Regions from separate parts of the Desulfonatronum zhilinae genome, predicted to be linked through region 2. Evidence: predicted binding sites of a transcription regulator. Region 2 holds the regulator's gene; each other region holds the start of a gene.
The links. The regulator sigma-54, encoded in region 2, starts transcription at its own class of promoters, with help from an activator protein. The targets are predictions, from matches to a motif close to CTGGCACGGNNNNTGCTT.
Positions count from the first base shown of each region.

Region 1 (9,792 bases), on a different contig from region 2:
GCGAGGGCCAACGAACGTGGCCAGACCGTGGGCCGTGCGCATCCCGGCGTCCAGGAAGCCCTGCTCCGTACCCTGGGGCACGGCATCGGTGAAGTCGCGTTTGAAGCGCATCAAGGAAGGCCAATCCAGGCGGCTTTCTCCGGTCACGCCCTGCCCGTGCAGGGCATTGGCCCCATGCACGGCCTGAACCGCGGCCACCAGAATCTTCTTGGGCTGGCAGCCGCGCATGGCGCAGGTTCCGCCAAAGGGCCGCTTGTCCACCACCAGGACGCTCTTTCCGGCCTTGCGACAGGCATGGGCCGCTGTATACCCGGCCGTTCCGGATCCGATGACGATCACGTCGTGCCGTTGCATTTCGCCTCCAGGTTCCGTTTTCGTTTTTTTAATCTTCGCTCACGTCGTTGACCCAACTCGTGGCCGTGGCCACGGCCGGAAAGCCAATGGTCGAGGTGAGCACGATCAGGGCGTGGCGCACTTCCACTTCCGTGGCCCCGGCGGTCATGGCCCGGCGGGCATGGCTGTGCACCGCCCCTTCCATGCGCAGAGCCGCGGCTGCGGCCATCTGGAGCAGGTTGATGGTCTTCTCATCCAGCGGACCGGCCTCGCGCACGGCCTTGCCCAGATTGCCCACGGCGGCCATGAAGTCGGGATGATTCTGCTGCAACTTCTGAAAATTCTTCGGCAATTTGTCCTTAGACATTTGCATCTCCTTCTTGAGGTTATGATCAGGGATTACGGGCGGCCCGCTCCGTAGAGGACGCATATCCTTCCACTCAGGCCGCTCACCGCGCAATAGCGCCAACAGCCTTGCAATCTAGCAAAGAAGGAGTAGGTTATCCAGCAGCCTCTATTTCGTTTCATTATCGAACGATATAGCTGAATACTGAAAAAGTCCTTTCTCGGCAGTCCGTTCAATAACCCCAAGTGCAAGGAGCAAAAAATTTCAAGGTCGAAGCGTAATTGTGATACGGGAGAGTTTGAACTTTTTTTCGGTGACGAAGCAATTGGGAGTTTTTCAACTGCTAGCCGGTTTCTCAAGAGGGTCAATGCCAATGAACACCATGAACTACGCATTTCTCTGTTCCGCGCCGCCTCCGCCCAACGGATTGAAGGCGGCGGTGGTCGGGTCCGGGCCGGCCGGGCTGTCCGCGGCCGGATGGCTGGCTTGCGCCGGGTATGAGGTGCATGTCTACGACAAATTGCCCAAGGCCGGTGGACTGCTTGTCTTCGGCATTCCCGGCTTCCGGATTCCGGCCCGGCGCATCGAGGACGCCGCTGAAAAGCTTGCCGAGGAGTACGGCGTGCGGTTCCATTTCTGTACGAAGATCTGCACCCAGGACAAGGTCTGCGAGTCCGGGGATGAATTCGTGGACGAAATGGTCAGTCTGTCCGAACTGCTCCACGAATGCGCGGCCGTATTGATCTGCACCGGCAGTTGGCGACCGCGACGACTGAACATCCCCGGCGAAGACCTGTCCGGAGTCTATACGTCACTGGAGTTTCTCTTTCCTTTGCGGGCCTGCAAGATGACTCAATCCCCGACCCAGACGCCCCTGGTCGCCCCTCCAAAAGTCGAAGGACAACGGGTGGCGGTGATCGGCGCGGGATTGTCCGCGGTGGACGTGGTTCAAAGCTGCTTGCGCCTGGGAGCCGAGGAAATCACCCTGCTCTACCGCAAGACGGTGGACGAGGCCCCGGCCGGACGGATGGAGATCAAGCTCCTGCGTCAGCGCGGGGTGCGTTGGGTGGAACGAACCTCCCCGAAGCGAATCGTCGGGGATGGTAAAGCCCGGCGACTGGTTTTCACCCAAGGCGAGGAAACACGGGAACAGGAGCTGGACGTGGACTTGGTGGTGGCGGCCATCGGCGAGGTGCCCACCAACCCCTTTCCCAGGGAGCTGCGCCTGGAGGACATTTCCAAGGACGGCCATGGCTGGCTGCAGATGACCAAGTTCGAAGGTGTCTTCGTGGCCGGGGACGTGCTCACCGGGCCGTCCAAGATCGGCCGGGCCATTCTCAGCGGCCTGAAGGCCGCTGAGTCCCTGGACGGCTGGATCAAGGCCCATCCGCTGGATGCGGCCCCCCCCAGAGGGGAAATGGCGGGGGAAACGACCGGGGACACGAAGAACAAGGCGTCCCGGAAGGAGGTGGCCGATGTCTAAGTCCAAGAAAACCCTGTACATCGACTACAACCTGTGCATCGGCTGCGAAAGCTGCGAGGCGGTCTGCGGGTACCTGTACGGCCAGCCCCGGATCCACATGACCCGGACCAGCGACGGAATCACCGTGCCCATCAGCTGCCACCACTGCACCAACCCGGCCTGCCTCAAGGCCTGCAACGTCAACGCCTTTTACCAGGACGACGAAGGCGCGGTCATCCTCCAGCCCAAGGCCTGCGTGGGCTGCATGGTCTGCCTCTCGGTCTGCCCCTTTGCCGCCATCTCCCATTCCCGAACCGGCCCAAATCCCGTGGCCAAATGCGATCTCTGCGCCGAACGCCGGGCCAAAGGGATGACGCCGGCCTGCGTGGAAATCTGTCCCTGCGGGGCGATCTTGTTCGGCTCCCCGGAAAAAATCGAGGCCGAACTGCGCCAGCGGGTGGCCGAGGGCATCGTCCAGTCCCACATGCACCCGGAACGGTTCGGCACCCAGGTCGGACTGCGGGCCATGAAAAAATCCGTGAGCGTGGAAGGTTATGCGGCAGGCACGACGAAAAAGGAGGAAGAACAGAACGGTTGACCGATCTTGGCTGATGCCCTGTCTCCGAGGCAATACTCGAAATCGAAATCGCGATCGAAATCGAGGAAATCAGCTGGTCAAAGAATGACGGGGATACCGATTTCGATTGCGATTTCGACCTTGACTCCTTGAAGAAGCACCTTCGCGAACGGATCGTTTATCGGCTATTTCTCCCGCTCCTCAAAACAGCGCGCAATATACCCCGCTGCCCCTTTTGCGTCCAACGGACGGGAAAACATGAAGCCTTGGGCGTTGTCGCAGCGCAGGTCGCGCAGGCAGGACAGCTGTTCCTCCCGCTCCACGCCTTCGGCGATGACCGAGAGCCCCAGAGCCCTAGCCAGGGAGATGATCGAGTTGACGATGTGCGGGTTGCCTTCGGACTGCTCGGTGCCGCTGATGAAGGAGCGGTCGATTTTCAGATGGTCGATGGGCAGTTGCTGGAGATAGCTCAAGGAGGAATAGCCGGTGCCGAAGTCGTCGATGGCGATCCGCACGCCCAGGTCCTTGAGCCGTTGCAGCTCCCGGGCCGTGTGGGCCGGGTCGTGCATCAACACGGTTTCGGTGATTTCCAGCTTCAGGGCTCCCGGCTTCAGGCCCAGGTCTCGGAGCACCTCGGCCACGTAATCCACGATATTATCCCGCAAAAATTGCAGGCAGGAAACGTTCACGCTCATGGACAGATCGGTTCCACCGGGCAGTTCATCACGCCATAAAGCCAACTGGCGGCAGGCTTCCCGGATCACGAACCGGCCCAGGGGCAGGATCAGCCCGGTTTCCTCGGCCAGGGGAATGAACCTGGAAGGCGGCACCTGGCCCATGGTTGGGTGATTCCAGCGCAACAGGGCCTCGAAGCCATCCAGCCCGCCGTCGTCCACGCGAATGATGGGCTGGTAGTGCACGGCCAAGGCTTCGTCGCCCACTGCCAGACGCAGCTCGTTTTCCATGTTCATGGACTCCTGCAGTTCCAGACGCATGGAGCGGTCGAAGAGCAGATTGCCGCAGCGCAATTCCTTGGCCCGGTACATGGCGATGTCCGCGTCGCGCAGGATGTCCTCGGCCCGGGCGTACTCCCCGGAGTGCATGACCACCCCGATGCTGGCCTCGGGCCGGACTTCACCGGAAACCAGCACCAGGGACCGGCGCAGGGTTTCCTCAATCCGCCGGACAATGGTCAGGGCTTCCTCCTCCGAGACCAATTCCTCCAGAATCAGCGCGAACTCGTCTCCGCCCAGCCGGGCCACGGTGTCCATGGACCGGACGCATCCGGACAGCCGACGGCCCACTTCGACCAACAGGTCATCGCCGGCCTGGTGGCCCAGGGTGTCGTTGACCGCCTTGAACTTGTCCAGGTCCACCATGATCACCGCATAATGGTAGTCCGTGCGTCGTTTGCCCCGCTCCACGGCCCGGGCCAGCCGCTCGGCGAACAGGCTGCGGTTGGGCAGGCCGGTCAGGCCATCGTGGAAGGCCTGATGGGTGATCTGCTCCTCAAAGGCCTTACGCTCGGAAATGTCCTGATAAATGAAGACCACGCCCTGAATGGCCCCGCGGACCATCAACGGGAAACCGATCATGGACACCGGAATCAGCCGTCCGTCCTTGTGGCGGCGCTGGGTCTCGGCCTGCATGGAGTTGCCCGAGAGCACGGCGGCGCGGAAGGTTTCCATGTCGGCCATCAATTCCTCGGGCACGATGAAACCACGGATGGAAAATCCGCGAATGTCTTCGGCCCGGAACCCGAAAAGCCGTTCAAAGGCCTGGTTGGCGTTGATCACGTTGCGGTCCATGTCCGTGAGCACGATGGCCTGGGGCGAATTGGCGAACAACTGAGTGAACAGTTCCCGCTGGGTTTCCAGGGCCTCTTCCGCCAGCTTGCGCCGGGTGATGTCCACCACGGTCCCCTCGAAGTAGGCGATATTTCCGCGATCATCGTACACGGCCCGGGCATTTTCCGAAATCCAGATCCGGCTTCCGTCTTTTTTGTAAATCTCGGAGACAAAGTCCCAGACCTCGTGATTCTGGTCCATGACCCGCACGAACTCGTCCCGGCGCAGAGGATCGACGTAGAGCTGCGTCTTGATGTCTCGGAAGGCCCGGATCATCTCCTGGGGCGAGGCATAGCCGTAAATCCGGGCCAGGGATGGATTGACGTCCAGATAGCGCCCGTCCGGGGTGGTCTGAAAAATGCCCTCCACGGCATTGACGAAAATGGAACGGTACTTGGTTTCCGCGTCCTGAAGCATTCGTTCCGCCTGCTTGCGGTCGGAGATGTCCACGAAGATGCACCAGGAAAACCGGCGGCCATCGGCCATGGCAATGGAAAACTGGGAGGCGCAGGTTTCCACGGTCCGGCCCCCAATTGCCCGCCAGCAGACATCGACGCCCTGAAAGGCCGCATCACCGCTCCAGACCCGCTCAGCCTGGACATCAAACCCCGTGCATGGCTGCAATATATCCCGCAACCGCGGTTTCGCCCCCCCGGCGGCACGTGCGCCCAGCGGCCCGAACATCCGCTCGAAAGCGGCGTTGTGGACGACCATCCGGCCCTCCTGGTCGCGCAGAACCACGGCATTGGGTGATCCGGCGAAAAGCTGCAGAAAGGCCTCGGCGCCCTCCAGAAGGTTGGCTTCCATCGCCTCTGGACCGAAGAGAACGGACGCGGTAACGGGAAACGGAGCCAAGGTATCGCCGAAAACACTCCCGACGACGCTTTCGGAAACCCGAACGCCCTCGGCGCTGGATACGGAATGAGTGATTGGATTTGTAAGATTCATGAACATCATGTTACAATTTTGTTTGATTGGTGAGTGAACAGGGCGCCCAAAACCGATCGCCCCTGAAATCGCAAAAGCCGTGGCCTGGCCATGATCCCCGCGGCCCCGTGCGCCGGAAGCGCGGTCGATCCAAGGGCGACACCCGGGCTTCTTTGCAGAGAGCATGCCGAGAAGCCCGGTCTTTCAAAGCCGTAACTACTCAGTACATTTTGTGTCCGCTCTTGCTCCGGCAATCGGTATCGGGGTCGGCGCTTCGCTATCGGAGTCGGAATCGAAACATGAAGAATTTAGAACGCATCCCAGCGTTTTCGATCCCGATTCCGACCCCGGCAACAGAATTACTCTCTGTGCTGAGTAGTTACAAACTCATTCGAATCAGGAGAAATCCATGCCGTACGTGAACATCAAGATCACCAGGGAGGGAGCCACAGCGGAACAGAAGGACCTGCTGATCCGGGGCGTCACCCGACTGCTGGCCGACGTGTTGGGCAAGAACCCGGAGACCACGGTGGTGGTCATCGACGAGGTGGAGACGGACAACTGGGGCATCGGCGGGGTACCGGTCACCGCCCTGCGCCGCAAGCGGAAGGAGGGGTGAAATGGCCGAGGAGACCATTTCCTGGCAAGATTTCGAACGGGTGGAGATACGCGTGGGCACGGTGGTGGACGCACGGCCTTTTCCCGAGGCCCGCAAACCGGCCTACATCGTGGAGGTGGATTTCGGCCCGGAAGTCGGCCGCAAACGGACCAGTGCCCAGGTCACGGACCATTACGCACCGGAGGAGCTCATCGGTCGGCAGGTGGTCGGGGTAACCAACTTCCCGGTCAAACAGATCGGCCCGATCCGGTCCGAATTCCTGCTGACCGGCTTCTATCGACCGGACGGAGGGGTGATTCTGGCCGTACCGGACAAGCCCGTCCCCAACGGGGCCAAGCTGGGGTGAGTGTTGAAACGAGAGGTCACCGACACCCAGTCAATGTCGACCTCTACGCAACACAAATAACCAACCACCAGCTGTAAGCTGGTGGTTGGTTAGTGACTCAACGTTATTGCTTCGGCTGTGCATCAAACGGCACGCCTTGCTCCCGACCTTGTCCATTGGGTTGCAAGCCCTGACCTGGCTCCGACTCTCCCATTGGGGCTTCAGGCTGCATCAATGAACGCTCCTGGGGTCGCTCCTGGGGTCGCTCCTGACCAAGCGGCAGTTCGTACCCCGGAGGGCTTTCTCCAGGCCTGGCCGGTATTTCATACTCCTCCGGGTCCGGGCCGCAAGCAGATCCCAAAAACATCCCCATTGCCAGAATCAACAAGGGAACGGTCTTTTTACCGAACATCAGCGTTCCTCCATTCAGGTTCACTCCGTTCTACTGCATCTGGTCCAGCTTGGACGCCATCTTTTCCTGCAACTCGGTGCTCACCTGCACTTCCTGCATGACCTGATTATACGTGTCCACGTCCAACCCGCTGTCCTGGACGGCCTGGACCATGGCGGCTCCCGCCTGCTCCTGCATTTGCTGTGCGGACTCCGGATCAGTCACCCCGGCCAGGGTTTCCTGCAATTCCATGCGAATCTCATGAATTTCCAGGTATGCGGTCGCTACTTTTTGAAGCTCGGCATCACTAAATTGAGCCGTGGTTCCAGGTTGCTGCATCATCTGCTGTTCTTCGGCTTGACCAGTTTGGGCGTGAACGCCCACGCTCAAGGCCAAAACGAGCAAACAGGTGAGGGTCGATCCGGTCAGCAGCAAAATTAACTTCTTCATCTTCAAAAACCTCCGAAAGAATTTGAGCCGCAAGGTCATCAAGCGGCATCATCCCTTTTTAAGCATGCACCGTGCCAGAACCGAAACAGTCTCCCTCGCAACCACAAGAAAAATTAAAAATACACATATAATACAAGATATTGACGCATGTTGCCAAACGAAGCGGAAACAATGTCCACCCTGATCGTCCTTGAAATGCGCTCATTTGATATGTATAAAAAAGCCACATGTGCAACTTCATCCCAGTCCAAGCTTAGGAGGACCATGCTCCCTCGTATTCCGGCGTTGTCCGACTACTTCAGTCTGCGTACAGCCCTGGTCATCTCCGTCGTCCTGCCCCTGGCCCTGGCCATGGGGCTGACCGGTTACCTGCTCCTGCAGCTCGTGGAGCGAAATATCGAGCACCGGATGCAAAAGGATCTGGAGCTGGTGGCCAGGGCGCTGCAATTGCCGCTCAGCCACTCAATGGAACTGGACCGCAAAGGCAGCGTCCTGAGGGCCGTGGAGTCCGCCTTTTCCATCGGCAGGGTCTACAGTGCGTATGTGTATGATCGGCAGGGGCGCCTGATCGCCTCGGCCGGGCGAAGCGAACCAACGCCGGAGCAGGACCGGCTGACCGAGCTGGCAGCGGACGGCAAACAGCGCGGGGAGTACGGACATGTGGCCGGGCGAGAGGTTTTCTCGTACTTCGTTCCGCTGAGCGACTCCGGCGGCAAGGTCAACGGCCTGCTCCAACTGACCCGGCGAAAAAGCGACATCCAGGAGGATGTCCGGGCTCTTCGCGTCCGCGTCGCACTGGGTCTGGGCTTGGGGTTGCTGGGCATGTCCGGGCTCGTGCTCTTCGGGCACCACCGCGCCCTGGGCCGCCACCTCTCCAGCCTGGGAACCAGCATCTCCAGGGTGACCCAGGGGGACCGGGGCCATCGTTTTTGGCCCCACGGACCAGGGGAAATCGTGACCATCGGTCGGCAATTCAACCGCATGCTGGATACCATTGAAGAGGCCAAGGCCGAACTCCGGGAGCGACGCATCAGACAGGTCCAATTGCAGGCCCAATTGCGTCAGGCCGAAAAACTGGCCGCCATCGGGCAGCTGGCCGCCGGCGTGGCCCATGAACTGGGTACGCCCTTGAGCGTCGTCAGCGGCAAGGCGCAACGCGCCTTGCGCAAGGCCGACCTGGACGCCGGGGTCGTGGAGACGCTGCGCGACATTCGCCGGGAAGTGGACCGTATGGAACACATCATCCGCCAGCTTCTGGATTTCAGTCGCGGAAACGCATTGCGCAAAAAGCCGACCTCCCTGGTGCAACTGATCCGCTCCGCCTTGTCCGCGACAAGCGAAGAAGCCGACAAGCACCGGACTCATCTGGAAACGGCCTTTCCCTTGAACGAAGCGAATGAAGCGCTCCAGATCAACCTGGATGGGGTGCGCATGGAGCAGGCCCTGGTCAACCTGATCCGCAACGCCGTCCAGTCCGCTTCCGGTGGGCGGGTCGTCGTTTCCTGGGGCAGGGAGGGCGACCAGGCGTGGATGCAGGTGGATGACGACGGTCCGGGCATTGCCGATGAAATAAAATCCAAGTTGTTTGAACCGTTCTTCACGACCAAAAGCGTCGGCCATGGCACCGGGCTGGGTTTGGCAGTGGTTCACGGTATTCTTCGAGACCACGGCGGAGGCATCGATGTCGGCAAGAGTCGGCTGGGCGGAGCATTCTTTCGCATCTGGCTGCCCGTTGACCACCAACCCACGATCCGTGTTGAGGAGAGATGAGCATGGCACCGCGCCAAACAGAGCAGAATGTCGGCGGCAGCAAGGTGCTGGTCGTCGAGGACGATCAGTCTTTCGGACAGCTCCTGAGTCAGGAACTGGACGACCACGACCTCACCGCCCGCTGGGTGGACAATGCCGAAAAGGCCCTGGCCGTAATCCAGGAATGGCACCCGGAGTTGGTGGTCAGCGATCTGCGATTGCCGGGAATTGACGGTCTGGAACTGTTGCGACGGGTCAGAAGCGAGGAGATGGACAACCCTCCGGACTTTCTCCTGATCACGGCTTTTGGAAGTATTTCCAAGGCCGTGGAGGCGCTCAAGGCCGGAGCCGAGGACTTCCTGACCAAACCCCTGGATCTGGACCACTTCATCCTGACGGTGGTTCGGGTGTTGAAAAACAGGGCGTTGCGCCAGGAAGTTCAACGCATCCGGGATTATCTGAGCCAGGACGCCTTTCACGGCATGATTGGCCAAAGCCCGGCCATGCGCGGCCTTTTCGAGCAGATCGGCCGCGTGTCCCGAGCCGATGGGCCGGTGCTGATCCTGGGTGAGTCGGGAACGGGCAAGGAATTGGTGGCCAGGGCGGTGCATGCGGCCAGCCCGCGAAAAGGGGCGTTTCAGGCCGTAAACTGTGCCGGCATCCCGGAACAGTTGCTGGAAAGCGAGTTTTTCGGCCACAAAGCCGGCGCCTTTACCGGCGCGGGCAAGGCTCGGCGGGGGCTGTTCGCCGAAGCCGAGAGTGGGAC
Region 1 is NZ_FXUJ01000015.1:1,928-11,719, reverse strand. It holds gene AC559A_RS12295 (dihydrolipoyl dehydrogenase family protein) at 1-354, opposite strand, end outside; gene AC559A_RS12290 (carboxymuconolactone decarboxylase family protein) at 383-700, opposite strand; gene AC559A_RS12285 (FAD-dependent oxidoreductase) at 1,047-2,162, shown strand; gene AC559A_RS12280 (4Fe-4S dicluster domain-containing protein) at 2,155-2,739, shown strand; gene AC559A_RS12275 (sensor domain-containing protein) at 2,904-5,372, opposite strand; partial or broken gene AC559A_RS12270 (tautomerase family protein) at 5,899-6,111, shown strand; gene AC559A_RS12265 (tRNA-binding protein) at 6,113-6,457, shown strand; gene AC559A_RS12260 (hypothetical protein) at 6,561-6,848, opposite strand; gene AC559A_RS12255 (DUF4168 domain-containing protein) at 6,879-7,277, opposite strand; gene AC559A_RS12250 (sensor histidine kinase) at 7,542-9,047, shown strand; gene AC559A_RS12245 (sigma-54-dependent transcriptional regulator) at 9,050-9,792, shown strand, end outside.
Region 1: the regulator sigma-54 is predicted to act here: its motif matches at 7,338-7,355, upstream of AC559A_RS12255 (DUF4168 domain-containing protein).

Region 2 (9,792 bases):
CAGTTCGAACACTTCCAACAATGGAAAACGACCCCTGGTGTAGGCGAAAACGGACAGGCCGATATCCGCGATCCCCGTGACCACGCCGTCATAAATCTCGGGAGCCGCGAGCAGAGTCTGGCCCGGATAGCTGACCACGTCGATTCGCCCGTCGGACGCCTCGGCCAGAGCCTTGGCCCAACCTTGGACCAGTTCCGTCTCAGCCGGGTGGGTCGCCGGGAAAAAGTGCGCCAAGCGCAAGGATACCGGACGCTGCGCCATGGCGGCGGTCGCGGTGAACATCAGCGCCAAAAACGCCGCCAACAAAATCATCAGGCACGTCAAACCCAATCTGTTCATCTCTGCCCCCTATTTTTCTATTTGCGCTCAACATGACTCAAACAGCCAGGACAGGCTCGGGGTCGATATCGATCCTGCCTCCAATGCCAAGTTGAACAGCAACACGTTACGGTCGTCATGTTCCGCGGCCTACAGATTGTAGAGTTCGTCCCCGGGGATGATCCGAATCTTGTTGGCTTGTAATATCTCAACGGCCTGATCCGTCCGGTCGAACCGGAAGATCATAACCGCGTCTTTTCCGGTCTGCTGAACAAAGGCGTACATGTATTCCACGTTGATCTGGTTATTGCTGAGCAGTTCCAGAATGAAATGCAGTCCCCCGGGCCTGTCGTCCACTTCCACGGCCACCACGGAGGTCCGGCCAACGGTGAAGCCGTTTTCCTTGAGCAACTGCTTGGCCCGTTCATGGTCCGTGACGATTAACCGTAAAATCCCGAAGTCCGACGTATCGGCCAAGGACAACGCCCGGATGTTGATCCCGCCCTGGGACAAGACCCTGGTCACGTCCGTCAGTCGCCCGGCCCGGTTCTCCAAAAAAATCGAAATCTGTTCCACTTTCATTGTTCTGCCCTCCCTGTAAGGGATTCAGGTTCTATGACGGATTGGGAAACCGTGATGCGCTCTCAGACCTTGGGCCGCTGGTCGATGATCCGTTTGGCCTTGCCTTCGGAACGAGCCAGGCTGCGCGGCTCCACCAGTTTGACCTTGGCCGTCACACCGAGAAACTCCTTGATGTTCCCCTGGATCTTGCCCTCCAGGCGCTGCAGATGGCGCACCTCATCGGAGAAAAGCTTTTCATCCACCTCCACCCGCACCTCCAGGGTGTCCATGGCGCCCTGGCGGTCCAGGATCAACTGATAGTGCGGGGTCAGGCCCTCGGTTTCCAGCAGCAGGGCTTCGATCTGCGACGGAAAGACGTTCACCCCGCGAATGATCAACATGTCGTCGCTACGCCCTTTGATCCGGCTCATCCGGACATGGGTCCGGCCGCAGCGGCAGGGAACGTAGTTGAGGGAGGTGATGTCCCGGGTCCGATAACGGATCAGAGGCTGGGCCTCCTTGGTCAGGGTGGTCAGGACCAACTCGCCGGTCTCGCCGGGCGGTAACTGCTCGCCGGTGATCGGGTCGATGATTTCCGGTAGGAAATGGTCCTCGAAAATGTGCAGGCCTTTTTGGGCCACGGCGCACTCCATGGCCACCCCCGGTCCCATGATCTCGGAGAGTCCGTAAATGTCCAGGGCGATCAGACCCAGCTTGGATTCGATGTCGTGGCGCATCTCCTCGGACCAGGGTTCCGCTCCGAAGATGCCGACGCGGATGGGCAGCTCACTGAACGGGATCCCGGCTTCCTGGGCTGCTTCGAACAGGAACAGGCTGTAGGACGGGGTACTGCACAGCACCGTGGGGCCGAAGTCCCGAAGCAGCATCACCTGACGCCTGGTGCCTCCGCCGGAAATGGGCACGATGGTCGCCCCCAGCTCCTCCGCGCCGTAATGCACGCCCAGCCCGCCGGTGAACAAGCCGTATCCGTAGGCATTATGCACGACGTCACCTCGGTTGACCCCGGCGGCCATGAAGGCCCTGGCCATCAGGGAGGCCCAATTCCGGACGTCGCGGTGCGTATACCCCACCACCGTGGCTTTGCCGGTGGTACCGGACGAGGCATGGATGCGCACGACGTTTTCCTTGGGCACGGCAAACAGGCCGAAGGGATAGTTGTTGCGCAAGTCCTGTTTCTCCGTAAACGGCAGGTACTTCAAATCGTTGAGGCTCTTGATCTGTTCGGGACGTATGCCGGTTTCTTCGAACTTACGCCGATAAAACGGCACGTTGGCGTTGACCCGTTCCACCAGGTTCCGGAGCCGGGACAACTGCAACGGCTCCAGATCCTCCCGGGGCGCGGTCTCTTTCTCGATGTCGAAAATCACGAACTATCCTCCTTGAACAATTGGGTATTCAGAACTGATCCGGGTGTTAGCGGCCCACGAAGCAACGCATGCCCGTGATATCCCGACCATGTCCGTCACGCGAAATGGCTGAACCAGTAATACCCTCCGGCCAGGGCCACCGCCCCCAGCAGCAGGGCGTAGACCCTGCGCGAGCGCAGGGAAAGCAGAACCCCGACGGTTCCGATCATCCAGACCATCGGCCAGGTAATGGGCAGCATCAGGACACGCCCGCGGAATTGCTGCAAGAACACGTCGGTGAGCGGCACGAGCAGGGCCATGACCACGATAAACGCCGTCAGATTCACCGCGACGGATTGGAGCAGGGCCATTCCCGCTGGATTCATCGGGGAGGTGGTTGCATCCGCGCCACCCCGCGTGGACTGAAGCATTTGCGTATACACGGCGTTTTGCCTCCGGCGCTGCAACAATTCGAGACGGCTGCCCAAAAGGGCCGTGGGCGCGCACAACAACATGACCATGAAGATCACCGGAGCCTGGACGAGATCGAAGACGTTCATCAAGGCTAAGGATGTCAGCAGGGCAAAGGGGCCATGCGGGGGAATGTACGTCCCGATGGGAAAGAGATCCAGAAAAAGCAGTTCGAAAAACAGCGCCACGGGCAAGGCCGTTTCCCACTGGCCGGTCACGGCCGCCCAAAGCATCCCGATCACCAGGGGCCGATCCAGAAATCCGAGATTCAGGCCGAATCGGGCCAGGGAAAACAGGACAAAAAAAAACACGCCAAGCCCGCCCAGGCCAGCGCGTCCATGCTCATCCCCACCATGAGGTCTTCACCTGCGTCGAATCGTTGGGAACACAGCGAAAATCCAGATGAATGCCCCGTTTGGCAAAGGCCTTCAGACAGCCGATGTCTTCGCTGCTCAGAGCCACATGCGGACAGAGTTGCTGTTTGCCCGGGGAATAATGCAGGTTGCCGATGTTTACGGTGCTCAACGCAAACCCGGCCTGCAAAGCCCGTTGCACGTCGCCGCACGTGGCGAACAGCAGCAGCGTGTCGCCACGTGGGTGGACGACCCGGCCGTGCTCATCCAAATGCTTGGCGATGCGCTCGACCCCGACGAAGGTGAGCTCCACGCCGCTGGGCACGGCCAAGCGGATGATCTCCTGACGCAGATCGTCGGCGGCCAGTTCGTCGTTGACCACGAGAATGTACCTAGCCCCCAGATACGGCACCCAGGCTTCGATGACCTGGCCGTGGACCAGACGATTGTCGATGCGCACCCAGTTCATGATCGCTCCGGCCTACTCCTTGGCCACCTTGCTGCGCAGAATATCCCCGGCGACGACGATTCCCTGGGATCCGGCCGCCTTGGCCTCCTTGGCCAGTTCGGCCAGGGACAGCTTGCGCGAACCGAGCACGCGCAGCAGCATGGGCAGGTTCACGCCGGTGATCACTTCCAACTGATGCTCGCTTTTGTTCAGCAGCGACAGACTCAAATTGGTCGGCGTCCCCCCGAACATATCCGTCAGAATGACCACCCCGGGACCGTGATCCGCGCTTTTGACGCTCTTTCTGATCTCTGTCAGGGACTTTTCCACTTCCTTGGTCACATCCACGCTGACGAAGTAGCAATCCTGCTGAGGACCGAGAATCAGCTCCGCGGCCTTGAGCAAGTACGCGCCGTACTCCGTATGCGTGACCAATACGACTCCAATCACCGCATGTTCCCCCAAAAAACCGAAATCCGCTGCTATCCCAGATTCAGGTGACGATGTTCAATGGTAACGGAAAATCCGACGGCCGTCAGCGCGGCCGACACGGCCTGGGACACGGCCACCGAGCGATGCCGCCCTCCGGTGCATCCCAGGGCCATGGTCAACCGATACCGGCCTTCCACCGCGTACAACGGCAACAGATACCGTAAAAAATCCTCGAACCGACCGATAAAGTCCTTTCCCGGGTCGTCCCCCAGCACGTAGAGGGCAATGGGCTCGTCCAGACCGGACAGGGGGCGCAGTTCCGGGTCGAAGTAGGGATTGGGCAGAAACCGCAGATCAAAGACCAGATCCGCCTCCAGAGGAACGCCGTACTTGAAGCCGAAGGAAATCAAGTGAATGCGCATCCCTTCGCCGAGTTTCTGATCCAGGGGCCATTTCTCCTGAAACACCCGTCGCAGGTCGTGGATGGAAAAATCCGACGTATCCACCACCAAGTCGGCGTGCTTGCGCAACCCCTCCAGCATGATCCGCTCACGGAAGATGGCCTGGTCCAATCCCATGCCCTGGGCTTCCAGGGGATGCGGACGGCGGGTGGTGGCGTAGCGCCGGATCAGCACGGCGTCCCGGGCCTCCAGAAAGACCAGTTTCGGACACATCCCGGCCAGGTCCATCCGCTCCACGAACTGCTCCCATTGCAGGGCGAAGTCCGGTTGGCGCACATCCAGCCCCAGGGCCACCCCGGCGTACTGGTTCAGCTTCATCTCCTCGGACAGGGTCAGCAACTGTCCGGCCAGCCCGGCCGGCAGACCGTCCACGCAGTAGTACCCCAGATCCTCGAAGACGTTCAGGACCGTACTTTTTCCGGCCCCGGACTGTCCGGTGATCATGACCAGGGAGAGTTCGCACGGTTTTCGCGGTTGGTCTGCGCTCATCGCGGTTTGCCTTTTGGGGTAGGGGCACGGCGCGCCGTGCCCCTACGGTGTGGACGAATAAAATACCATCACGCCGAACTGAGGGCGTCCCAGAAAAGCTCCTTGTCCTGGGCCGTGAGAAAGGCATGCCGAAAGGTCTCGTCCTTGAGCAGCCGGGTGATGGACGCCAGGATGCGCAGGTGCATTCCGGCGACCTGTTCCGGGGCCAGGACCATGAAAAAAATATGGCACGGTTTGCGGTCCAGGGCGTCGAAATCCACGCCTTCGGAACTGCGTCCGACCACCAGCACGATCCTGTCCAGCCCCTCCAGCTTGCCGTGGGGAATGGCCACTCCTTCGCCGATGCCCGTGCTCCCGAGACTTTCCCGGTCCTTGAGCACCCGAAAGGCCGCCTCGGCATCCAGACTCGGCACGTTTTGGGCCAGCACGGCGACCAATTCCGCCAGCACTTCCGTCTTGTTCCTGGCTTGCAAATCGGGGAGCAGCAAGTCCTTGCTCAAGAAATCCTTGAGGACCATCGACTAGATACCCGGGTCGATCAGACCGAAATCGCCGCTTTTCCGGCGGTAGATGACGTTGACGCGCTCGATGTCCGCGTTGAAGAAAACCAGGAAATCGTTGCCCAGGGCTTCCAATTGCATGGCCGCCTCGTCCACGGACATGGGCTTGGGCTCGAAATTGTCGGTTTCCGTGATGGTCTGGGCCCGCTTGCCGGTCTCGTCCTGGGTAAAGGTGATCACGTCCACCCGCGCGGACTGGCTCTTCTGACCGCGACGATGGTCCTTGTTCTTCTCTTTGGTCTTGCGCACCTGAGCCTCGAGCTTGTCCAGGACCAGGTCGATGGTGGAGTACATGTCCTCGCTTTCGGTGGTGGCGGAGAAATGCATGTCCTTGCCCGTGAGGATCACCTCGGCCATATGCCGATACTTTTCCACGGAAAGGTTGACGGCCAGTTCGCCCTGATCTTCAGGACGCAGGTAACGGTTGATTTTATTGAAACGCTCGCCGGCGTAGCCCTTGAGGTGATTGGACGGCTCGAAATTCTTGAAAGTAAAAGTTATTTCCATGCGACACCTCCGAAGTAAAACGGGTTCTGGGTTGGTTTGAGGTTGTTCGCTCCGTTGGGAGCATCCGGGATGGCTAAAAAATGGCCTTGCGCTTGGAAGACGACTCGATGTTCAACGCCATGCGGTACTTGGCCACGGTACGGCGGGCGATGTTCACGCCCAGGGACTTTTTCAAAAGTTGCGAGATCAGTTCGTCGCTGAGCGGACGCTTGGGGTCCTCTTCGGAAATCAGCTTCTTGATCTCCGCCTTGACGCTTTCCGAGCCGGCCTCCGACCCGTCGTCCATACCCAGGGCGCTGTTGAAGAAAAATTTCAGTTCATACGTTCCATGGGGCGTGCTCATGTATTTGCTGGTCGTGATCCGGCTGACCGTGGACTCGTGCATGTTGATGTCCAGGGCCACATCCTTGAGGATCATCGGCTTCAGATGCGTCACCCCATGGCGAAAAAAATCAATCTGGAACCGGACGATGCTTTCGGCGACCTTGTGCAGGGTCCGCTGGCGCTGGTACAGGCTTTTCATCAACCAGTGAGCGGATCGGACCTTTTCCTGAATGTAGTCCCTGGTCCCCTTGTCGTGAACGGACAGCTCCTTGGCGTAGGCCTCATTGACCATCAAACCCGGTATCTCGTCCTCGTTCAGAACCACGATGAAATCGCCGCCGTGCTGGAGGATGTAAACGTCCGGGCTGGTGAACTGAGGATCATCGGAGCCGAAGCTCTTGCCGGGCATGGGGTCCAGGCGCTGGATGCAGTCCAGGTAGTGTTTGATTTCCTCCATGGAGAGCTTGAACTTCTTGGCCAACGGCTTGTAGCGACGTTTTTCCAGCTCCTCCAGATGATCCTTGACCAGGGAGACCAGAATCGGGTCGTCCAGCCCCAGTTCGTCCATCTGGACCAGCAGGCACTCCCGCAGGTTCCTAGCGCAGACCCCCACGGGGTCCAGGCGTTGCATGATCCGCAGGATCCGCTCCGCCTCCTCCGTCTCGCAGCCGGCCATGGCGGCGATGTCCTCAATGGATTCGCAAAGATACCCCACGGCATCCAGGTTGCCAAGGATCACCTCGCTGACGGCCAATTCCCGCTCCGACAAGGCCGAAAGCCGCAACTGCCAGGAAAGATGGCCGATCAGCGTGGACTTGCCGGCCAGCCGGGCCTCGAAACTCATGCCCTCTTCCGGGACTTCCCAGTCCCGGCCCTGGATCTGTCGACTGATGCTGGAAAATTCTCCCAGGTAGTCCTGCCACTCCGAATCGTGAAGCTGCCGGGGCTCCTCGACGTTGACGGACTGGAACCGATCCTCGGCAGGGTCTTTTATCGGGGTCTCCACCGTCTCATCGATGCCTTCCGGCGCGATCTCCAATACGGGATTCTCCAGCAATTCCTGCTGGATGCTTTCCACCAGCTCCAGCCTGGAAAGCTGAAGCAGCTTGATGGCTTGTTGCAGTTGGGGGGTCATCACCAACTGCTGCGTCAACTTCAGTTGCTGGCGCAGTTCAAGAGCCATGTCGCGTTTTCGCCTCCATGACCGGGCTGACCGGTTGGAACGCCAATCCCGATTGTTGATCAATCATAAGCAAAAGTCCTCACCGAGGTAAACTTTCCGAGCGATGGAATCGGCCACGATGGCTTCCGGAGACCCTTCAAAAATGGCCCGTCCTTCGAAGACGATGGATGCTCTGTCGCAAATCTTCAGCGTTTCGCGGACGTTGTGATCCGAAATCAACACACCGATCCCCCGCTCCTTGAGGGACATCACGATCTCCTGGATGTCGTCCACGGCCAGGGGGTCGATACCCGCGAAGGGTTCGTCCAGCAACATGAATTTCGGATTCCGGATCAGGGCCCGGGCGATTTCCAGACGGCGGCGCTCCCCGCCGGAGAGAAACATGGCCTTCTGGTCGGCCAGTTTGGAGATGCCCAGTTCCTCCAGCAGGGCCTCGGCCTTTCTGCGCTGCATGGCCGGGGTGAAGTCCGTGTACTCCAGGATGATCCGCAAATTCTGCATCACGGTCAGCTTTTTGAAGACCGAACTCTCCTGGGGCAGGTAGCTCAGCCCCAGCCGGGCCCGCTCATGCAGCGGCCAAGTGGTGATCCGCTTTCCGTCCAGGTCCACCACCCCGCTGGTGGGCTTGATCACCCCGACCAGCATGTAGAACGTGGTGGTTTTCCCGGCTCCGTTGGGACCTAAAAGGCCGACGATCTCCCCCTGCTCGACCCGGATGGAAATATCCCGGACCACCTCTTTCTGGCCGAAGCTTTTGCGCAGACTCTTGCCGGAGAGAAGGGCCTTCACCGCGCCCCCTGTTCCCGAGGCAAAAGAAACATTCCTTCCACTCGACGATCGGTGCGTCCCTGCACATCCACCTCTCTTTCTTCAACATTGAGCGTGATCACGTTGCCTTCCAACCGGGTCCCGCCTTCTTCCACCCGGGCGTTGCCTTCCAGACGCAGGACGCTCTGGTCCACCCAATAGGTGGCCATGTCGCCGTGGCCGACACGGTCCTCGTGCTTCAGAAAGACCTGGCCAAAAGCGATCATTTGTTCAATGTCCACTTGAGCTTCCATGTCCTGTTCCGGAGCCATGCCCTCGGGTCGAGCCTCCCGGGGAAGGGTTCGCAAAAGCACTACCAGCCGCTCCGAACGGAGCTGAAAATTCGGCCTGTCCACCCGCACGTCCCCCATGAACTCGATCTGGTGATCGCGATGGGAGTAGCGCAGCCGCTCGGACGTGATCCGCGTCGGGATGGCCTGCTCTTCCGCCGAAGAACTCCAACCCGGAAACAGGAACAGCGCCACAAAAACGACCGGAAACGTGACCCGCAAAAGCCGGGTCAATGAAAACCGAGTTTCCATCTACAACCCGTGTCCGAAACTGTCTTTGGCAATGATCACTTCCACTCCGCCCTCGGCGTTGACCACCCAGGTGTGCAGGTCAACGTCGCCCCGCTTCGAGCGCAATTGCAGTCCTTGGCGGTCCAGGAGGATGTCACCGTGCAGAAAAATGGTTTCATCCACCTGAACGAAAACGGCCTCGTCGGAATTGAGATACGTCGGACCATATTCCATATGCACTCCGGACCAAAGCCGGATATCGCTGGTGGCCTGATCCACCTCCCCCAGGGGGGCGCTGACGATCACGGGAATGTCCCGACCATCCAGACTTTTTACGATGGTCGGGGCGTTGAGCAACACCATCTGTTGGCCTTGGTCGTAGGACGCGGACAGAGCCCGCAGGGTCCACAGGGTTCGCCCCTCCTGGCCCAGGCGCATCTCCACCCCGCTCATGCTCACGTCCGTGTCCGCTCCGCCGGCGATGGGACCGACGGTACGCCGCTCCTCGGGTGCATCACCGGAAAAGAAATATAAACCAAGCACGAACAGGATCAACGCTCCGGCAATGACTTTCCGACGCACGCCTCCTCCCCTTTGAATCGATAAAAAATGGAGAGTACAATCTTTGCAAGAGAAAATCGAGTGCCGATTTTCCTTCGAAATCGTTCACAAAAATACAACCGCCGCGTATCGACGGCCTGAAACTCCGACGCAATACCGACCAACGCCTATAGACGCCCCTGACCATGTGGTCAAATCAGAACTGGAATCGGAAGGAAAAAGGAACTCCTCCACACCTTGACCCTTCGGCGATCACGGACCTATTCTCTCCAGATGAACAGTTCGGAGGAGCATGATTCGGCGGCGAACACCACGAAGGTCGGACAGGCCATCCGGCTGAACAAGGCCCTGGCCCGGGCCGGGCTCTGTTCCCGCCGGGCCGCGGACGATCTGATTCTGGCCGGAGCGGTCATGGTCAACGGAACCGTG
Region 2 is NZ_FXUJ01000008.1:101,165-110,956, reverse strand. It holds gene AC559A_RS08565 (TRAP transporter substrate-binding protein) at 1-339, opposite strand, end outside; gene AC559A_RS08560 (ACT domain-containing protein) at 469-900, opposite strand; gene AC559A_RS08555 (phenylacetate--CoA ligase family protein) at 963-2,267, opposite strand; gene AC559A_RS08550 (hypothetical protein) at 2,363-3,028, opposite strand; gene AC559A_RS08545 (PTS sugar transporter subunit IIB) at 3,060-3,539, opposite strand; gene AC559A_RS08540 (PTS sugar transporter subunit IIA) at 3,552-3,953, opposite strand; gene rapZ (RNase adapter RapZ) at 4,001-4,900, opposite strand; gene AC559A_RS08530 (PTS sugar transporter subunit IIA) at 4,969-5,418, opposite strand; gene hpf (ribosome hibernation-promoting factor, HPF/YfiA family) at 5,422-5,967, opposite strand; gene rpoN (RNA polymerase factor sigma-54) at 6,041-7,474, opposite strand; gene lptB (LPS export ABC transporter ATP-binding protein) at 7,538-8,263, opposite strand; gene AC559A_RS08510 (LptA/OstA family protein) at 8,260-8,823, opposite strand; gene AC559A_RS08505 (LptA/OstA family protein) at 8,824-9,384, opposite strand; gene AC559A_RS08500 (pseudouridine synthase) at 9,637-9,792, shown strand, end outside.

Region 3 (9,792 bases), on a different contig from region 2:
ATCCCCAAAAGCGCCCGCCCTGTTTTGGCGCAGCTCCATTGAGAGCATTTTTCGTTTGCCGGGGCTGTTCGCCAAGTCAATGGCAACCTTCACGTACTCCTCAACGTTTGCACAAATTGTCGCCGTTTGTCCGGCCATGGTCAGGTTCGCCGCGGCGTGTCGCCCGCGCATCATTTTGCCCGGCATGGTGACGATGGGAGTGCCGCGCCAAATGGCTTCCAGCGAGGTGTTGTTGCCGGACCATTCCAGGCTGTCCAGAAAGATGTCGCTGGCTCCGCAAATTTGCCCGAATCCGGTTGCGGATAGTCTTGGGAGAAAAACAAGGTGGCGCACAGGATCGAGCCCGCGTTGCTTGAAGTGCTTTCGCAAACGATCCTTGAAACACGCGGTGACTCCCGGCGAGATTTCATGACGGATAAAGAGAAATTTCGCGTCAGAAACGCCTTCGGCTATGCGGGCGTAGATGTCGTCAAATCGAGGAAGATACTTGAAAAGGGATTGCGGGCAAAAAAACAGGATGCCTTTTTTGGGAAGCCCCAGGGTTTCTCGAGCGGGGGGAGTTTCCGCATACGGGGGTGAGTAATTGCAAGAGGAAAGGTTGGGAAGCAGAGCCAACTTTTCGGAATAATGCTGGATGGCATCCGGCGGCTCCATCATCTTGCTGGAGAGAAACAGATCAATACTATCAAGCCCCGTGGTCTGAGGATGCCCTGCTCCGGCAAGCTGGAGCGGCGCAAGCTTCAGCGCAGCCAGGCAGATCGTCTTCCAGTCCATCCCGACTTCCGGAAATATCAAGGCATGCAGTCGATCTTCCGCCACTATGCGGGCGATCTCCTCCACTGGCCGGTCTCCGTGGACGAATTTATCGCAAAGCGTCGCGGCGGGTGAGTTTCGGGCATCATCCGTGGCATACCCGAACAGCCGAAACCTGCGCCTATCCAGATGTTCCAACCAGCCGCGCAAGGGAATTTTCCAGACGGAATGGCCCGCGAAATACTTGCTGAGAAACCCAATTCGCCACCTTCCATCCGGTTCAGGGGCCGGCATGGTTGGGGATTGGCACCAAGCAGGGTGAGCAGCGTGCAGGACATTGCTGATAAATGTACCATAGTGACGTTGCAATTCCACATCATTATGTCCCTGGTAAGCTAAATAAAAGGGGGGCTCACGAATTCCGTCCAGTGCCGTATGCAGCATATGCCGGATTGTCGGGTCGAACTTTTTTATCAATGATTCCAGGTAATTTTTATAGTTCAAGCGAGCCTCGTCAAGCCGCAACTCACTTTCGTAACATATCGAGAGTTCCGCCAAACAACGTCGCCATACCAGGCCAATGTCATCTGGACGCATTGCCAAGGCTTTGTCAAAACTGAGAAGAGATGCCGACTTGTCGTTCAATTGGTGGTACAATGTCCCCAATCTCTCGAATGTCCAGAAAAAGTCCGGCTGCAATCTGGCGCTCTCTTCGAGATGAAGCCTAGCTTGGTCAAGGTCGTTTCCATCCAGCAACGCCGACCCATAATTGAAGCGCATCATGGCGTTGTCAGGACAAAGCTCCACCGCATGCCCATAGGCGTTCAGGGCTCGCTGACGGTCCCCAGCAGCAGCCAAGGCATTACCGAGATTGACCCAGAGCCGGGCATCATGAGGGGTATTCCGCAAAGCCTCAACATAAAGCGCTGCGGCTTCGAGAGGTTTTCCGGCACCCAAGATTGTGTCGGCTTTTTGGCAAATTTCTTGCATAATTTTGAAAATTTAGGGTGAAATCTTATCTTTACTGGCAGTTTAAGGAAAAAAGTTCCACAAAAATTCAAAACCAAATATGCCGTTGTTGTTACTCCGGAGGTAAATTTTCAGGTGAAGTGCATTCGTGGTCGGCAAAATGTCAAGTCTCTCGATTGGTATTATTTTCATCGTCTTTTGAAAACTCTCTAAAGTTTTTTCTTCATCCGTCGATACAGTAGTCAAATGCTGGGCGGCCCCACCCGCGGCGGGTGAGGATCATGTCCATGAAGGACGGTTTGACGCCCAGGCAAGGAAGCCAACATATTCCAAGGAGAAAGTACCATGCTGAGTATTAACACCAACTTAATGGCCATGAACGCGAGCCGAAACCTTTCCAACAACTATGCTGCGCTGGGCACGTCGACCCAACGCCTTTCGTCCGGTCTGCGCATCAACAGCGGTGCCGACGATGCCGCCGGCTTGGCCATTCGTGAGTTGATGCGGGCGGAAATCGCCTCGTTGAACCAGGGCGTCCGGAATGCCAACGATGCCATCTCCATGATCCAGACTGCTGACGGCGCCTTGGCCGTTATCGACGAAAAGCTGATCCGGATGAAGGAACTGGCCACCCAGGCGGCTACCGGTACCTACAATTCGGACCAGCGGTTGATCATTGACTCCGAGTACCAGGCCATGGCCTCGGAAATTACCCGAATCGCAAGTGCGACAAAATTTAATGGCATTTATTTGTTGAATGGAAATCTGTCCGGAACCCCTGGCAATGAGGCTTCAGGCAACCCTCACAATTGGGGGACTGGATTTAATGGGAGTGGCCTGAAATCGACAGGTCCTTTGAAGGTTCACTTCGGGCCATCGAACGACAGCTCCGAGGACTATTATTACATTGCCATCGGCAATGCCACGGCATCGGCTTTAGGAGTTGGAAACGCAGCTGACGATACGACTAGCTCAGGAACTATTGGAGAAACAAAACTTGACGAGGATGCCGGCTATTCGATTTCAACGCAGGAGGGGGCGCAGAAGGCATTGGAAGCTCTTGAAATGGCAATCCTCTCCAAGGACAACATCCGGGCCAGTCTCGGTGCCTTGCAGAACCGACTGTCGAACACCATCACCAACCTTCAGATTCAGGCTGAGAACATCTCAGCTGCGGAATCGCGGATTTCGGATGCGGACATTGCCTTGGAGATGACGGCATTCGTGCGTAGCCAGATTCTGACCCAGGCCGGCGTGGCCATGCTCGCCCAGGCCAACTCCCTGCCCAGGATGGCCATGCAGCTCATCGGCGGCTAACCATAAATCGGGGCTTGATCACTCAAGGCCGGGCCCTGTTCTAGGGTCCGGCCTTTTTTGCTGATGGCGGCTCAGTTGTACGATGGCATCGACTTTGCTTTAAAAAATATGAGGTAAATCGAACCAGCAACTTTTTCCCAGCAAGGTCACATCATGGATACGGAAGCCCTCATATCAGGATCGATCAACTTTACCGGCCTGGGGTCTGGAACAGACTTCAAGACCATGATCGAGCAGTTGATCAACTTGGAGCGCAGGCAAACCGCTCGCCTGGAACTCTGGAAAAAGGAGTGGGAGGAAAAGCAGGAGGGGTTTCGGGAGCTGAATTCCAAGATGCTCAACCTGCGGACCAATTTGCAACGGATCAACACCATGGCCAAGTTTATGGTCAAGGATGCGGACAGCGTCAACGACAACGTGCTCACGGCCACTGCCACGGACAAGGCCCAGGTGGGCAGTCATGTGCTCGAAGTCCACCAACTGGCTCAGAACCATATCCTGACCAGTACGACGACGAAGGCCAGTACAACGGAGGACATCACCGACGGTTCGGCAAGGGTGTTCAGTTATTCCTACAACGGCAAAACACGGACGTTGAACCTGCCGTCCGGCGGCAGCCTTGAGGGGTTGCGCAACCTGATCAACACGGACCCGGAAAATCCGGGAGTTCGGGCCAGCATCATCAAAAGCGCGGACGGGGTGCACCACTTGCAGCTTCGGGGCATGGACCTGGGAGCGAACAAAACGATTACCATTAACCCTAACCCCGCCACGACCGTTCCCGGCTTTGAAGGTGGGGACTTCAGTCAAACCCAAGCAGCGCAGAATTCCAAACTCAAGATCGACGGCTTCCCCCCCGATGCGAATGACTGGATTGAACGCTCCACGAACACAATAGCCGACCTGTTGGACGGCGTAACCCTCAACCTGCGTCAAGCCGGAACAACCACGCTGAACATTGCCGTGAACAATGAAAAGGTCCTGGAGAATGTCCGGGAGTTCGTCGATCAGGTCAACGACGTCCGAGCCCAGATCACCAAGCTGACCAAAGTGGATCAGAGCGGCAACGGCTCCATCCTGACCGGCAACTACGCCATCCAGATGATCGATTCCCGACTGAAATCCATCACCTCCGTGAAAGGCATCGGCTTTGACGTGAACAACGACGTCTTCAGCTCCCTGGGTATGATCGGGATCACCACGGATGCCGATCAGGGCTCTCCCATGTTCGGCATGCTTAAGCTGGACGAGGAAGTGCTGGAACACTCGTTGCGCAACCGTCCGGATGCCTTTGCCCGGGTTTTTGCTGCCGACTACATCGGCTCCAGCGATTCCCAGGACTTTCGGTATTTATCCAGCATCGACGGAGTGACCAAGGGTGGAGAGTACACCGTAAAATATACGATCAGCGAGGGCATGTTCAGCAATGTGACCATCAACGGCAATCCAGCCAATTATAGCGGCAACGGAGAAATCACCGGCATGAGCGGCAAGCCGGAGGCCGGTATGGTCATCAAGGTGGATAATCTGACTGATGGTGAATACACTGGCAAGGTTTTTCTCAAATACGGCAAAATCCCTGAGCTTACAGACGCTCTCAGGGATTTGACGGACAGCAGTTCCGGACCGCTGAAAATTCTGGAAGAGAACTACGACGACATCACTGATGGGATCGACAGAAAGATCGAGTTCGAACAGCGTCGCATCACCCGCATGGAGCGGGACTTACGCGCGCGCTTCGCTCGCTTGGAAACCTTGCTCGGCTATTACGATCAGCTCGGTGCCTCCATAAGGTCGCAGCTCGGGCAGTTGAGTTCGGATACGAAGTAAGCCGGCGACACCGAGTGTCGCCTTGGTGTTCAGTCGCAAGTCCGATACCCTCAAGATCGGGAGAAGAATATGTACAATGCCGCGAAAGCCTACCTCCAAACCCAAGTCACCACGACCAACCCCGGAGACGTCGTCGTGTTGCTTTATGGAGGGGCGATTAATTTCTTGAACCAGGCCAAGCAGAAAATGAAAGAACGGGATATGGAACAAAAAGGGTTGTTGATTTCAAAGGCCCTGGACATCATCGGCGAACTTGAAGCCAGTTTGAACACCCAAAAAGGCGGCGAACTGGGAGAGAATCTGCACAAGCTCTATTTCTACTGCAACACGCGGTTGCTGATGGCCAATCTCAAACTGGATCCCAAGCTCATCGACGAGGTGATCACCATTCTTTCCGGTTTGAAATCCGCGTTCGAGGAGATCAAAAACCAGAATCCGACTACGTTTTCCTCGACCACCTCCACCATGACCGCTTCCCCTTCGGAGTTCGCCGCTCAGGAGATGAACACGCCGAGCACGACCATGCGGTACGCCAGGAACGCCTACAAGTAATCAACCGTGCGCGCCGCCGGGGGCGGCTTCAGGCTTGCTTGCTTCTCTCCTCGGGACGGGCTAGGAATGGACGAAGTTGTTGAACGTTTGTCCCCGAGGAAACACCATGGAAATCACCTGTCCCCAGTGCGGCTTCGCCAGGACCGTTCCGGACGAAAAAATCCCGGAACGGGCGGAGATCGCCACCTGCCCGAAGTGCAAACACAAATTTCAATTCCGTACAGCGGGTGACCCCTTCCCGCCTCCTCCCCTTCTTGCGGCCCCCCCGCTCGACAAGACTGACTCCCACCAATCCCAAACAGAATCAGCCCGAACCGAGTCGGAAAGAGCTCCTGGAGGCGATTTTGCCCAGCGAGCGGCACGGACCGACCACACCGAAACAGCGCGGCCCGAAAAAGCACCATCCGAAAAGGCAGCCCCTTCCGACAACGGCGATTTCTGGGACAGTCTCGCTTCCATGGGCACGCCTCACCAGGAAGCCCAGGATGCGGAGCAGCCCGAAGAGGTCACCAAGGGCGGCGAGATCGAGGTGCCTTGGGAGCGGCTGGACATTTACGGCTTTTTTCCCGGCATCTGGGAGACCATCAAGCGGGCTATGCTCCGGCCCGCGGCGTTTTTTCAGGCCATGCCCGTGGGCTCCGGCCAGATCAAGCCATTAATTTTTTACCTGCTGGTCGCCGAGTTTCAGATCGTTTTGCAGATGCTTTGGGATATGACCGGTATGACATCGAGCATGACCGGGGAAGGTGAGGCCATGGGGTTCAGCGCCGTGATGCTGCTGGTGGGCTACCCGATCATCCTGACCATGCTGCTGTACGTCATGGCCGTGCTGGTTCATGCCTGCCTCAATATGGTCGGGGGAGCAACGCGAGGGTTCGAGGGAACATTCCGCGCCCTGACCTACGGCAGCGCTCCAATGGTATTGACGCTGATTCCGTTCGTCGGCCCCTTGGTGGGAGCGATCTGGTCCCTGGTCGTCACCTTTTTGGGCTATAAATACATTCATCGGACGACAACGGCCAAGGTCCTCCTGGCCATGTTGCTCCCCTTGATTCCGTTCATTCTTCTGCTGGCCATCGTCATGAGCATGGCGCAACGCAGCGGGGCACCGGTTTTCTGACCACGTTGCAACCGAGACAACGGAGAAATTGTCGACATGCTCTCTTGGCTGAAACAAATCTGGACAAATTACCGGGATTCCCAAGAAGTCTCCAAGCAAACCAAACCAGAGGCGTTATTGGACCTTTCGCGGGAAGTCCGGGCCTTGGCCGCAGCGGTGAATCGGTTTTGCGTCAATGAGCCGCAACTTCGGACCCGCCTGATGAAAGTCGAACGGGAAATGCAAATGCTCGAGGAAATCATCGAGCGTCCGAATTTTCGACTCGTTACTCCGGAGAAGCGACTCCAGTTGCGGGAGAATCTGATTGAATCCCGCGAACATTTGCTTGAAGCCGTCAAGGAAGCTCCCACGGCCTCTTCCTTGCCGCAATAGTCCCTTTTTACAAGGAGAGCCTCTATGACAAGAAGAGCCTCTATGACGCGGAAACGAAACAGACTTGGCGCGTGGATCATGCTTTTTGCTTTGGCCCTCTCGGTACTCACCGGATGTGACTTGGCGAGACAGGCTGGGGAATATGTCGGAGTGGTCGGCAACTACTGGGAGCCCCGCATCGGCCCTCAGGAAGTGACCACCGACGCCCCGATCTTTCGCGGCCCTCCCATCATTTCGATTTATCCCAAGAACATTCCGGCAGCCCCGCTTTCAGCCATTTTCTACCCCATGCAGGTCACCCAACCCACGGACAGCCCCATCGTCCTGGGGCGAGCCCTGGGGCGCATTTTCTGGCAAACCTGGAGCCAAGCCGCGGTCTTTCCCTCCTTCATCTACGAGGAAGAAACGACGTGGCCGGGGCTGACCAGAGCCTTGGCCAGGGCCAGGGCCCTGGACGTGGACCTGATTGTCCGGGGTGAAATCCCGTACTTTCTCAGCGGCGGCTCGCGGGGAACGACCAGCATCAGCCTGCGCCTGGAAATCTACGAGGTGGAAGGCGGCCAGCGCATCTGGATTATGGAACACGCCGGACGCATGGAACCGCAACCCCGCCGCGACTACATCATCGCCCACCACACCCGCCGTCTCCCGGAAGAGCCGGTTTCCTCCATCATGACCATCCTGGCCTGCGACCTGGCCATGAACGTCGGCCAGTGGAACAACAATTGGGAGGCCTATCCGGCTTGTCCGTGGTGATGGTCTACAAGAATCACAACCATTCCATCCCCATCAATTCAGCCCAAGCCTTCCATTGTGACAATATGAACTATTCAGAAAAAAAAGAAGTATCACTTGTAACTTATACCTACAATGATGGTCATCTTGCAAGTGAACTACTCGAATCTGTACGAGATTGGCTCGTCAAGCCATCGGAGATTATAGTTGTTGATGATGGGTCAAGTAAAAAATTCAAGTATTCTACAGATTTTATGGGTATTCCTGTTATTATCAAGCGTCATGATAATAATTTGGGATGTGCAATTACAAAGAATCATGGGATAACGTCATCTCGATGTCAGTATATATTGTCAATCGACTGTGACATACGAATACCATCAGACTGGCTTTCTATAAATCTTCGGCATATTGAAAGGCCAGAAATTGGTCTTGTTGGAAGCCCAATAATTTGTGAAGCAGGGAATGATATTGCATCTCGTTATATGAATTTTTTTCATGGACATACAGAAACTGGCTTTGTAGATTTTATCACTGCTGGTATATGGATTCTTAAAAAAAATACCTGGGATATTTCAGGTGGCTTGTCAGGATATACAAATAAAACACACGAAGATCATTACTTTTGTAAGAAAGTCAGAGGATTGAATTTATTCCTGTATTCTAACCCAGAAAGAACAGCAAAGCAGATTCGGAAAATTACAAGAACTGCACTGGTAAAGCGACAGTGGACTTGGTTTAGGGCCAATGAAATAAATAAATTAAATAAAACTAATTCATTAGAAGCTTTTTTCTTCTTATTTCTTGATGGAATGATTGAAAGAATAAATTATATTTTAAAAAGCAAAGATTTTGGGATAATATATATTGAACTGTTATATATGGCATATGTATTTATAAATATTATTAAATACTCTAAAAGTATAACAGGTGTAGATTTTATTGGAGATGAACATTCTTTTATAGCGGCGATTAATACATTCTTTTTCAAAAACGAAATATTTAGAAATTGCCTCGCGCAAGATTTGAATGCCCTTTCTATAGAAATGCCAGGCATGTGCAACAATGAACAAAAAAATGTATTTTTAAATTATATTGAAGCGTTGTCCGCATTAAGAAATTCAAAAATAATGACTTTGATGGAAATTGATCTACTTAAAGCTTCAACGTTAGAAATAAGCAGTGACTATTCTTTTTATGAGCATATTATTGCATAATTAAAGAAAACTTAAATATTTTCGATTTGATCCAAAATACCATCAATACATCTAAAAATATTGTATTTAAAAAGAACTCGCCAACGAGCCTCAGAAATTGCTTCCAGCCTAGAAGAATAGTCGTCTTCTTCTTCAAGTAATTTGTAAATTACTTTTACAGAAGACTCAATATTGCGGTAATCAATGCGAATAAAGCTTTGTTCAGGAAAATAAACTTCTAGGTTTGGACAGCCGGCATATACAGGCACACTCCACCCAAGGTAAGCGTCCGCTACTTTCTCTGTCCAAAAATTTTCTTCGAAATTATTCTCTAGACATATAGTGTAAAAGTAATCATTAATTGCGTTTGCCTTGTTCTGAATTTTATTGAAACCACGACCATAAAAATCAATTCTATCTTTGAAAATTTTTTGTAAAATTTGAACAAAATATAAGCGTTGTTGGTGATTTTTTATAGTTCGTATATTTGAGCATACAATTGAAATTTTCATACTTTTTGCTGGTCGCTTGTCATTGAGCATTCTGTCTATATGATAACACTCATCATAATTTAGCTTGTCAATATTTACTCCATAAAACCAGTTGATAAGCGGTGGTGAAATCAATTGTGTGCATTGATGATCGACTTGTATTTGGTTTGGTGTGACGATATATTTATACTGTTTTGTGAACCAGCTAGGATATTGCTTGTAACATGATGGCTCAGTAATCCAAAGAATCCTTCTCTCGAAAGGAATAAATTGTGGTATTCTTCCTTTTCTCGGTTCATCCCAAACAACAAGCCATAAGTTTTTGTAATTATTTTTACAATTTGCAACTTCATCATTGAATACAAATGTTGACTTTAATGGATGCAACGCACTTATCTGTCGCGACCAAGGCCAATCATGTACACTTGAAAATAGCACTTTCCTCATTGTCTATCTC
Region 3 is NZ_FXUJ01000017.1:44,484-54,275, forward strand. It holds gene AC559A_RS13550 (O-linked N-acetylglucosamine transferase, SPINDLY family protein) at 1-1,710, opposite strand, end outside; gene AC559A_RS13555 (flagellin N-terminal helical domain-containing protein) at 2,068-3,039, shown strand; gene fliD (flagellar filament capping protein FliD) at 3,193-4,869, shown strand; gene fliS (flagellar export chaperone FliS) at 4,939-5,421, shown strand; partial or broken gene AC559A_RS13570 (zinc-ribbon domain-containing protein) at 5,528-5,620, shown strand; gene AC559A_RS13575 (YIP1 family protein) at 5,879-6,541, shown strand; gene AC559A_RS13580 (hypothetical protein) at 6,578-6,913, shown strand; gene AC559A_RS13585 (hypothetical protein) at 6,956-7,669, shown strand; gene AC559A_RS13590 (glycosyltransferase family 2 protein) at 7,627-8,865, shown strand; gene AC559A_RS13595 (glycosyltransferase family 10 domain-containing protein) at 8,877-9,782, opposite strand.
Region 3: the regulator sigma-54 is predicted to act here: its motif matches at 3,122-3,139, upstream of fliD (flagellar filament capping protein FliD).